Regions from separate parts of the Planococcus sp. FY231025 genome, predicted to be linked through region 1. Evidence: predicted binding sites of a transcription regulator. Region 1 holds the regulator's gene; the other holds the start of a gene.
What was found. Region 1 encodes NrdR, which represses ribonucleotide reductase genes. Its sites were predicted from a motif close to AACACNATATATNGTGTT; they were not measured.
Positions count from the first base shown of each region.

Region 1 (4,428 bases):
ACGACGACGCTTTGGAAATCGATAAGCATGATGTCATTTCAAATGCGAGCTGCACGACGAACTGCTTGGCTCCGGTCGCGAAAGTGCTGAATGATGCATTCGGCATCGAAAACGGCTTGATGACGACGGTCCATTCGTATACGAACGACCAGAAAAATCTCGACAACCCGCATAAGGATCTTCGCCGCGCACGGGCATGTGCACAGTCGATCATCCCGACATCTACGGGTGCCGCGAAAGCGCTGTCTTTGGTCTTGCCGGAGCTTGAAGGAAAACTTCACGGCATGGCATTGCGCGTACCGACACCGAATGTATCACTTGTCGACCTTGTCGTAGACGTGAAGCAGGACGTAACGGCGGAACAAGTCAACGAGGCGTTTGTTAATGCTTCCGAAAACGGCTTGACCGGCATTTTGTCATTGACGATGGATCCGCTCGTATCGGTCGACTTCAACACGACGGAACAGTCGGCAATTGTCGACGGCCTTTCAACAATGGTCATCGGCAACCGCAAAGTGAAAGTACTGGCTTGGTACGACAACGAATGGGGCTATTCCGCACGTGTTGTCGATTTAGCAAAGAAAGTCGCAAAATCTATGGTTTATGCATGATAAATGATACGAACCGCATCCCTTGTACAAGAGGGGTGCGGTTTTTTCCTGAAAATAATTTCCTGAAAAAAGATGTTTTTTCGAGTAATTTTTATTGCATTTCATTTCAATACATCATATACTAACATTCGTAGTCTAAAAACGACTGCGAACTTCTTCGTTACCAACAGGTTTACGGCAACGGATGGAGCAATCTTTATTCACATGACTGCTTAAAGGGTTAGGACCTCTTTGGACTAACTTTCCCCCGTGGTAGTCAACTTTGAATATTTTGCGCATCAAAACAAAATGATATCAAAGGGGGAAAACGAACCATGGAAACAATGGGACGTCACGTAATTGCAGAACTTTGGCAGTGTGATTTTGACAAATTAAACGATATGGATTTTATCGAACAAACTTTTGTTGATGCAGCACTTAAATCCGGAGCCGAAGTCAGAGAAGTAGCTTTTCACAAATTTGCACCTCAAGGCGTAAGCGGGGTAGTCATCATTTCTGAATCGCATTTAACGATCCACAGCTTCCCGGAACACGGCTATGCAAGTATCGATGTTTATACTTGCGGCGATCTTGATCCAACTGTTGCAGCGAATTATATTGCTGAAGCGTTGAATTCAGGTACACGCGAATTCGTAGAAATTCCGCGTGGAATGGGTCCAGTCAGTGCTGGCCAATCCAAAGTTTCAGTAAATGCATAATCCGTTAACATGAAACATACTAAGCAGAGGATAAATTCCTCTGCTTTTTCTATTTTACAGAGGAAGTTTTGTTATACTATATATATTAGGCTAAAAAATCATTGTCGATAATCTGCAGGAGCGGTATGAAAGATGAGATTTATATATAGAAGAAACAGATAGAACGTTTAGGGAGAGGTCCATATGAGATGTCCGGCTTGCCAGCATAACGGGACGCGTGTAGTCGATTCGCGCCCGGTAGATGATAACAAATCAATTCGGAGGCGCAGGGAATGCGAAGCGTGCGGCTACCGTTATACGACCTTCGAGAAAGTGGAAGAAATGCCGCTGATCGTCGTGAAAAAAGACGGTTCGCGCGAAGAGTTCAGCCGCGAGAAAGTATTGCGCGGCTTGATCCGGGCTTGCGAAAAACGGCCGGTGCCGCTGGAGACGCTTGAAAATGTCGTCTTTGACATCGAAAAGGAACTGCGCCGAACTGGCAATGCTGAAGTGAAATCCGAAGAAGTCGGTGAGCTGGTCATGAACCGGCTGGCGGAAATCGACGAAGTGGCGTATGTCCGTTTCGCTTCCGTCTACCGCCAATTCAAAGACATTACTGTATTTATTGATGAACTGAAGGATCTTTTAAAAAAGAATCCGGAAGACAAGAAAACCGAGTAAGGCGGTGAACCATGTCTGCACTTTATAAAGAACTCCAACCCGCGGACTCGTTTAAAATCCGTTTGCCGTACCCTTTTTCAAATTATGACCGCCAGCTGTTGACGCTCCTGTATCAGCCGATGATCGGCGCGGAAGCTACGGCTTTCTACCTGACGCTCTGGGCGGAAGGGGAAGCCGGCGGAGAAGAAGCAACCCATTATTCCTTGATGAATACCTTGGGTGTGCCCATAGCACGGATTTTCGAATCCCGCATACAGCTCGAGGCGATCGGCCTCATGAAGACGTTCAAGAGGGACGGCGATCACCGGTCGTTCGTCTATGAACTTTGCCCGCCGCTCGACCCCAAGAAGTTTTTCCAGGATCCGCTGCTTTCAATGTTCCTTTTCAGCAAGATCGGTGAGACGTCCTACCGGAAAGTGCGGGACCGCTTCTTGAACCAGACCGAGATCCCGGATGGCTTTGAAGAAGTGTCGCGCACATTCACAGACATCTTCCAGCCGGTCCACGCCAAGGCGGGCTACCCGTCCGAACCGAAGGATTTCCACGAACGGACGGAAGGCGGCTATAAGACAGAGGAAGATTTCGATTTTGCGCTGCTCCGGCAAGGGTTGTCGGAACAGCTTGTGCCAAAGCGCGTATTGACGGCTTCGGTCAAAGACACCATTGCCAAACTGGCGTTCCTCTATAGCTGGGGACCGCTAGATATGCAGAAAGTGGTGCTTTTGGCAATCGACGACGATTCCAAACTGACGCCCGAAGGCCTGAAAAAAGCGGCTTCGGAATACTATAAACTGACCGTGGCGACGACGGCCCCTAAACTTGTCCAGGCCCGCAAAAAAGAGCCGGCAGAATCGGCAGAGCCGAAAACCCGGCAGGAGGAGTTGATCCAGTACCTGGAATCCGCTTCGCCTGTCGAAGTGCTGCGCGATATTGCCAATGGCAAAGAGCCGCTGCCGGCTGATGTCCAGCTGGCAAACCAATTGGTCATTCAGCACGGCATGGAACCGGCCGTCGTGAACGTGCTGCTGCAATACGTCCTGCTTCGGACGGATATGAAACTGACAAAAGCGTATGTCGAGAAAATCGCTTCGCATTGGCTTCGTAAAAATGTCACGACAGCCAAGGAAGCGATGGATTTGGCGCGCATCGAACACGAACAATACATGAAATGGAAAGCGGACGGTTCGCCTTCTTCCGCCGCCAAATCTGCCACTCGCTCCAACCGCGGCAAGCCGGTGCGGGAAGAGAAGCTGCCGGAATGGTTCTATCAGAAAGACGAGGCGCAGCCGGCCGCTGCCAAGCCGCAGAACACCGATCTGGAAATCGAAAAACAAAAACTCCTCGCTAGATTGGCGATGAAGAAAGGCAAGGGTGATTAAATGGAGCCGATTCGCGAAACATTGAAACGGGTGGTCAATGCCCCCGCTTTCTCGGAGCGCTACAACGATATGCGAAAAGAAGTGCTTGAAAATCCCGGCGTCCAGAAGTTCCTGGAGGAGCATTCTTCGGAAATCGATAAAAGCACCGTGGACAGAGGGCTGCATAAATTATACGAGTACATCGACCAGTCCCACGATTGCAATAAATGCCCGAGCTTTGAAGGCTGCATCAACCATCTGAAAGGCTTCGAACCGAATCTGGTATTGGAGCGCGGAACCATCGGCATTTCCTATACGCCGTGCCGCCTGAAAAATGCCCACGACAATAAACGCCGGGCATCTTCAATGATCCACAGCATGTACATGCCGAAAGAAGTGATGCAGGCGACGCTCAGCGGCTTCGAGTTGGATGACAGCCGCATGGAAGCATTCCGTGCCGTCAGCAAGTTTTTGGATGAAACGACCGGCCCGGACAACATGCCGAAGAAAGGCCTGTATTTGTACGGCAAATTCGGCATCGGGAAATCCTATTTGCTGAGTGCCGTAGCCAACGAACTGGCAGAGATGAACATCCGGTCCGTCCTGGTCTTTGTCCCGGAATTCATGCGGGAAATGAAACAGGCGATCGGCGACCAGACGTTGCAGGAAAAAGTCGACTACGTGAAAAAAGCCGATGTTCTCATGCTTGACGACATCGGTGCGGAAGCGATGTCGAGTTGGACGCGCGACGAAGTGCTCGGCACAATTCTCCACTACCGGATGGCGGAGCGGCTGCCGACGTTCATGACATCGAACTTCAGCTATTCCGAACTCCAGCACCATTTGACATATTCCCAGCGCGGCGAAAAGGAAGACTTGAAAGCGGCCCGGGTCATGGAACGCATCCGCGCATTGACAGAGCCGGTGAAGCTGGACGGCAGAAACCGCAGGAATTGATTTGCGGGTGTTGCATTTTGGAGATTTTCGCAGTATAGTAATAACAATCAGAATATGATTTGAAATGCTTTGACAAGGACAAGAGCGGAACTGTACGACTTTCTAGAGAGAGAAGCCACCGGCTGCAAGCTTCTCAAGTACCGG
Region 1 is NZ_JBQJJG010000005.1:149,396-153,823, forward strand. It holds gene ACTL32_RS07090 (glyceraldehyde-3-phosphate dehydrogenase) at 1-611, shown strand, start outside; gene speD (adenosylmethionine decarboxylase) at 926-1,309, shown strand; gene nrdR (transcriptional regulator NrdR) at 1,493-1,969, shown strand; gene ACTL32_RS07105 (replication initiation and membrane attachment family protein) at 1,981-3,348, shown strand; gene dnaI (primosomal protein DnaI) at 3,349-4,284, shown strand.

Region 2 (4,428 bases), 220 kb from region 1:
CAGACGGAGTATGGCGCCAGCGGTTGTTCGCCGCAAGGGTTCGTCGCTACCACTTTTTGCCCATATGCCGTTGCGTTCGTCTTGGCGTTGGCATTATCGATGAAGAAAATGCCCGGCTCAGCTGAGTACGTTGCACAGACGTTGATCAAATTCCACAGTTCGCGGGCTTTGATCGTACGGTAGACGCGGACGCCGTGGCCCATGCGCTCCCATTCACGCACATCGCCGATTTCCTGCCATTGTTCATTGTAGATGGCCATTTCTTCTTTTGAATACGATTCGACCGCCGGGAAGCGCAGGTCGTAATCCGCATCTTCTTCGACCGCTTTCATGAAATCGTCTGTCAGGGTCACGGAAATGTTCGCGCCTGTCAGGAATTCTTCGTTGTGGACCGAGTAGGTTCCGCCGTCGCGCAGCTTCGTTTCAGCATCGCGCATGATCTTCTCGTTGAATCCGCCCATGCCCGGAATCGCCCGGTAGTTCAGGATCCCTTGGTACATGGCTTCTTCCTGTTCGAGGAGCGGCTTGAACTTCAATTTCTCATTCGCCAGCTTTTTGATCATTTCGTCTTCCGTATTCTCGATCAAGTAGCGGAGGATGCGCGGGTTCTGCATTTTGGAAATGATGAATTCCGCGATATCCGGATGCCAATCAGCCAGCATGATCATCTGAGCGCCGCGGCGGGAGCCGCCTTGTTCGACCAGATGCGTCAGTTTTGCAATGTCGTCGAGCCAGGAAACCGAACCAGATGATTTTCCATTGACCCCGCGCGCAAGCGTGTTTCTCGGGCGCAGCGTAGAACCGTTCGTGCCGACGCCGCCGCCCCGGGACATAATTTCCATCACTTGTTTGCGGTGGTCTGAAATGCCTTCACGCGAATCTGCCACGAATGGCATCACGTAGCAGTTGAAATACGTGACGTCCGTGCCTGCGCCGGCTCCGTAAAGGACGCGGCCTGCAGGGATGAATTTCAGGTTGACCAGCTGTTCATAGAACTTCCCGAACCATTCTTCGCGTTTTTCAGGCGTCGTTTCCACTGAAGCAAGTCCGGCCGCATTGCGTTTAGCGATCTGCTCGTAATAGACTTCCAAGGGTTTTTCGATGACATCAAGCGAACGGTTGACGATTCCCGCCTCCGCTTCCTCGGGTTTGTCGATTGCGCTGCGGTAGTCTTCTTCGATCCAGACTTTCGCTGTATTCGACGTTCTGTCGACCGATACGATATATCCCAAGCCGCGTGCCGGGAATTTCGGATCCTCCTTGACTGTCAGCACGACGAAGTCGCCCGCTTTCAGCGTCTTCTTTTCCGTATCCTTGAATGAATAGCGGTCGATCATGACGAGGCGCGATACCCCTTTATGTGTTGTTTTCATGTCCGGGGTGATCGCGAAAACTTGCGGGAACGCTTCGATGTCGCTGTTCAGACTCACCGGATTTAGAGAATATTCTTTTTGAGTGGCAGAAACCATTTGACAATTCCTCCTTCATATTATATGGAGTAGACACTATATATAGTATTATTACATTTCCCATCGTACTATATGTTGAAACATCGAAGCAATAACAAAATTTTGCTTCCAGTTTCACGTGCCGTCTCAAAGCTGAATCCACAAAGGTTTCCACCATTTCACCCTATGTAAAATGAGTCTTTAGACTCCTCAGACCCGAAGATTCCAGGCCGGATTGGCATAGCGCATTTCCTCAATCTTCTGAACTTCCAGACGCTGTTCCGCGGTCAGCGAAAACGGCTTCAGCCGGATGCCGAGAGCCGCTTCGAACCCGGCTTTGAACGCACTTGCGCATTCTTCGGGAGTGGCTTTCTCCTGCCGCAGGTCATTGATCGCCGCCGCTTTTTGGGGTATTTTTCTGCGCATGCGCTCTTTCGCATCTTCATCCGGAAACTTGAAGACCGATAATAATTTCTCAGCATCCAAGTCGAGCAGGATGGCACCGTGCTGCAGGATGACCCCTTTTTGTCGCGTCTGTGCGCTGCCGGCAATCTTGCGGCCTTCGACCACCATTTCGTACCAGCTCGGCGCATCAAAGCATACTGCGCTTTTCGGCTTTTTCAGATCCGCCTTCTGGCTATCGGTCAGCGGAACGGAAAAGGACGCATCGAGGCCGAGATTCCGGAACCCCTCCAGCAGTCCGCCGCTCAGCACCCGGTAGGCTTCGGTCACCGTTTCCGGCATGTCCGGGTAATCTTCGCTGACGATGATGCTGTAGGTCAGTTCATGTTCATGGAGGACCCCCCTCCCGCCGGTCGGCCGGCGCACGAAGCCGAGCCCGAGGCGCTCCACTTGCTCCATGTCGATTTCTTTTTCCACTTTCTGAAAATAGCCGATCGAAAGCGCTGCCGGCTCCCAGCGGTAAAACCGGATCACCGGCGGGATGGCCCCTTCGCTGTGCCAGTTCAGCAGCGCTTCGTCGAGCGCCATATTGAATGACGGTGTCCCTTTGCCTGAATCAATAAACAACCATTCCGGAAAATTCACAAGATCGCCCCCTAATTTCTTTAATTAGTGTAACATTGCCATTGAACATGAGTCACTCCATCTTTTATAATGGAGAGAGATTAGAAAGGGGCAAGAACAGTGGAGTTTCTTTATATTACTTTAGGCATAGTTGCCGCATTGCTCATCTTTGCAGCAATTTCGTATTTCCGCATCAAGAAGGCCGTCACTACTTTGACGCAAGAGCAGTTTATCGAAGGATACCGCAAAGCGCAGCTGATCGATGTGCGGGAACCGAAAGATTTTGCGAACGGCCACATCCTGGGCGCGCGCAACATCCCCCAGACCCAACTGAACCAGCGCTACCGCGAGATCCGCGCTGACAAACCGGTTTACATCTACGACCAGAACGGCGCACGCAGCGGCCGGGTGGCGTTGTTCCTTAAGAAAAAAGGATATGACCAATTGTATCAATTGCAAGGCGGCTTCAAGCAATGGACCGGCAAGGTCAAAGCCAAATAATCATCTAGAGCCTTTCCCAGGTGCGGAAGGGCTCTTTTCATTCTGAGAAATGACCAGGACTGGAGGAATATCATGTTGCCCAAAATTCTTTTTCCCCACGGGGAAACCCTTCGGGAAACGCTGCCCCATTATGCGGAAGTTGCAGCTGTTTCCGAAAAAGCATTGGCTGAACTGAATGAACGGTCACCGGGGACTTGGTTCCACGTCGATATTGAAGAGACGATCTCGAGGCTCCATACTCACCTGCTCGACCTGATGGAAAAGGGGATCCTGAATTTTGAAACCCTGTGCTTTTTGTATCAGGCCCGACCGCTCGGCAAAATTGCGAGCGCAGAAGAAGACGATCAGAGCGGCAGCCTGCGGGTGCGGCAGAGCTTTGAGAACCGCCTGGTCTTTTTCCCTGATTACGATGTCGCCCTTTCTCAATACCAGCTCTTTACCGCCGCCGAGAATGCATGGCCGGAATTCCAATTTTTCGCTAAATCGGAACCTGCTGCCCTTGCCTTCCTGGAAGCCATGAACGAGCTGCTGCGCATTGAACTGATGAACAGCATCACGTTCCTTGTGGACACCGACGAAGGCGTAAAACGCCGGAATTACGGGGAAATGGCCATCGTCAACCGCGACGATGTCATCTTGGAAGCAGGCATCAAAAAGGACATTTTCCGCTCGATTGATGAATTCTTCCTGGAAGACGGCGTGTTTTTCAAAGAGTACGGCGTCCCGTACAAACGAGGCATCCTACTCTACGGAGCTCCCGGCAACGGCAAAACGACACTTGTCAAGTCAATCACCGGCTCCACTGAAGCGCCGGTCGTCTATTGGCAGATAACTGAATTCACGTCCAGCTATACCGTACAGGAAGTTTTCGGGACCGTGTCGCGCCTCGCCCCTGCGATTCTTGTCATAGAAGATATCGATTCGATGCCCGAGTTCACACGGTCGGTCTTCCTGAACACACTTGACGGCACGCAGTCCCGTGAAGGCCTTTTTATCATCGGGACAACGAATTACCCCGAGCGGATCGATCCCGCGCTCATCAACCGGGCTGGCCGGTTTGACCGGGCGTACGAGATCCCTTCTCCTGACAAAAAGCTGCGCAAGCAATACCTGCAAAAACTCGACGTCAAATCGATTTTCACCCCCGAACAGCTGGATGACATGGCCAAGCTTTCAAAAGGTCTGTCGATTTCCCAGCTCAATGAACTGTACATGTCCACTGCCCTGAACTGGCATTACGAAGGGGAGACGAAATACGGCGAACGCATCCAGGAACTTCAAAAGCAGAGCCGCCGCTCTGCAAAGAATGATTGGGAAGAAGCCGATTCGCCCATCGGATTCGGATGAAGAACCGGTAAAATGGACAGCAAAAGAGCCCGCCTGTGGAAATCTGCAGGCGGGCTCTGACTGTCGAGAAAACTTCTCCAGATTAGTTGATAAAAGAAATAAACCT
Region 2 is NZ_JBQJJG010000005.1:367,557-371,984, reverse strand. It holds gene ACTL32_RS08190 (vitamin B12-dependent ribonucleotide reductase) at 1-1,469, opposite strand, end outside; gene ACTL32_RS08185 (lipoate--protein ligase family protein) at 1,659-2,438, opposite strand; gene ACTL32_RS08180 (rhodanese-like domain-containing protein) at 2,595-2,975, shown strand; gene ACTL32_RS08175 (AAA family ATPase) at 3,048-4,322, shown strand.
Region 2: a site for NrdR is predicted at 1,502-1,519, ahead of ACTL32_RS08190 (vitamin B12-dependent ribonucleotide reductase). Genes of this name have one in related genera too.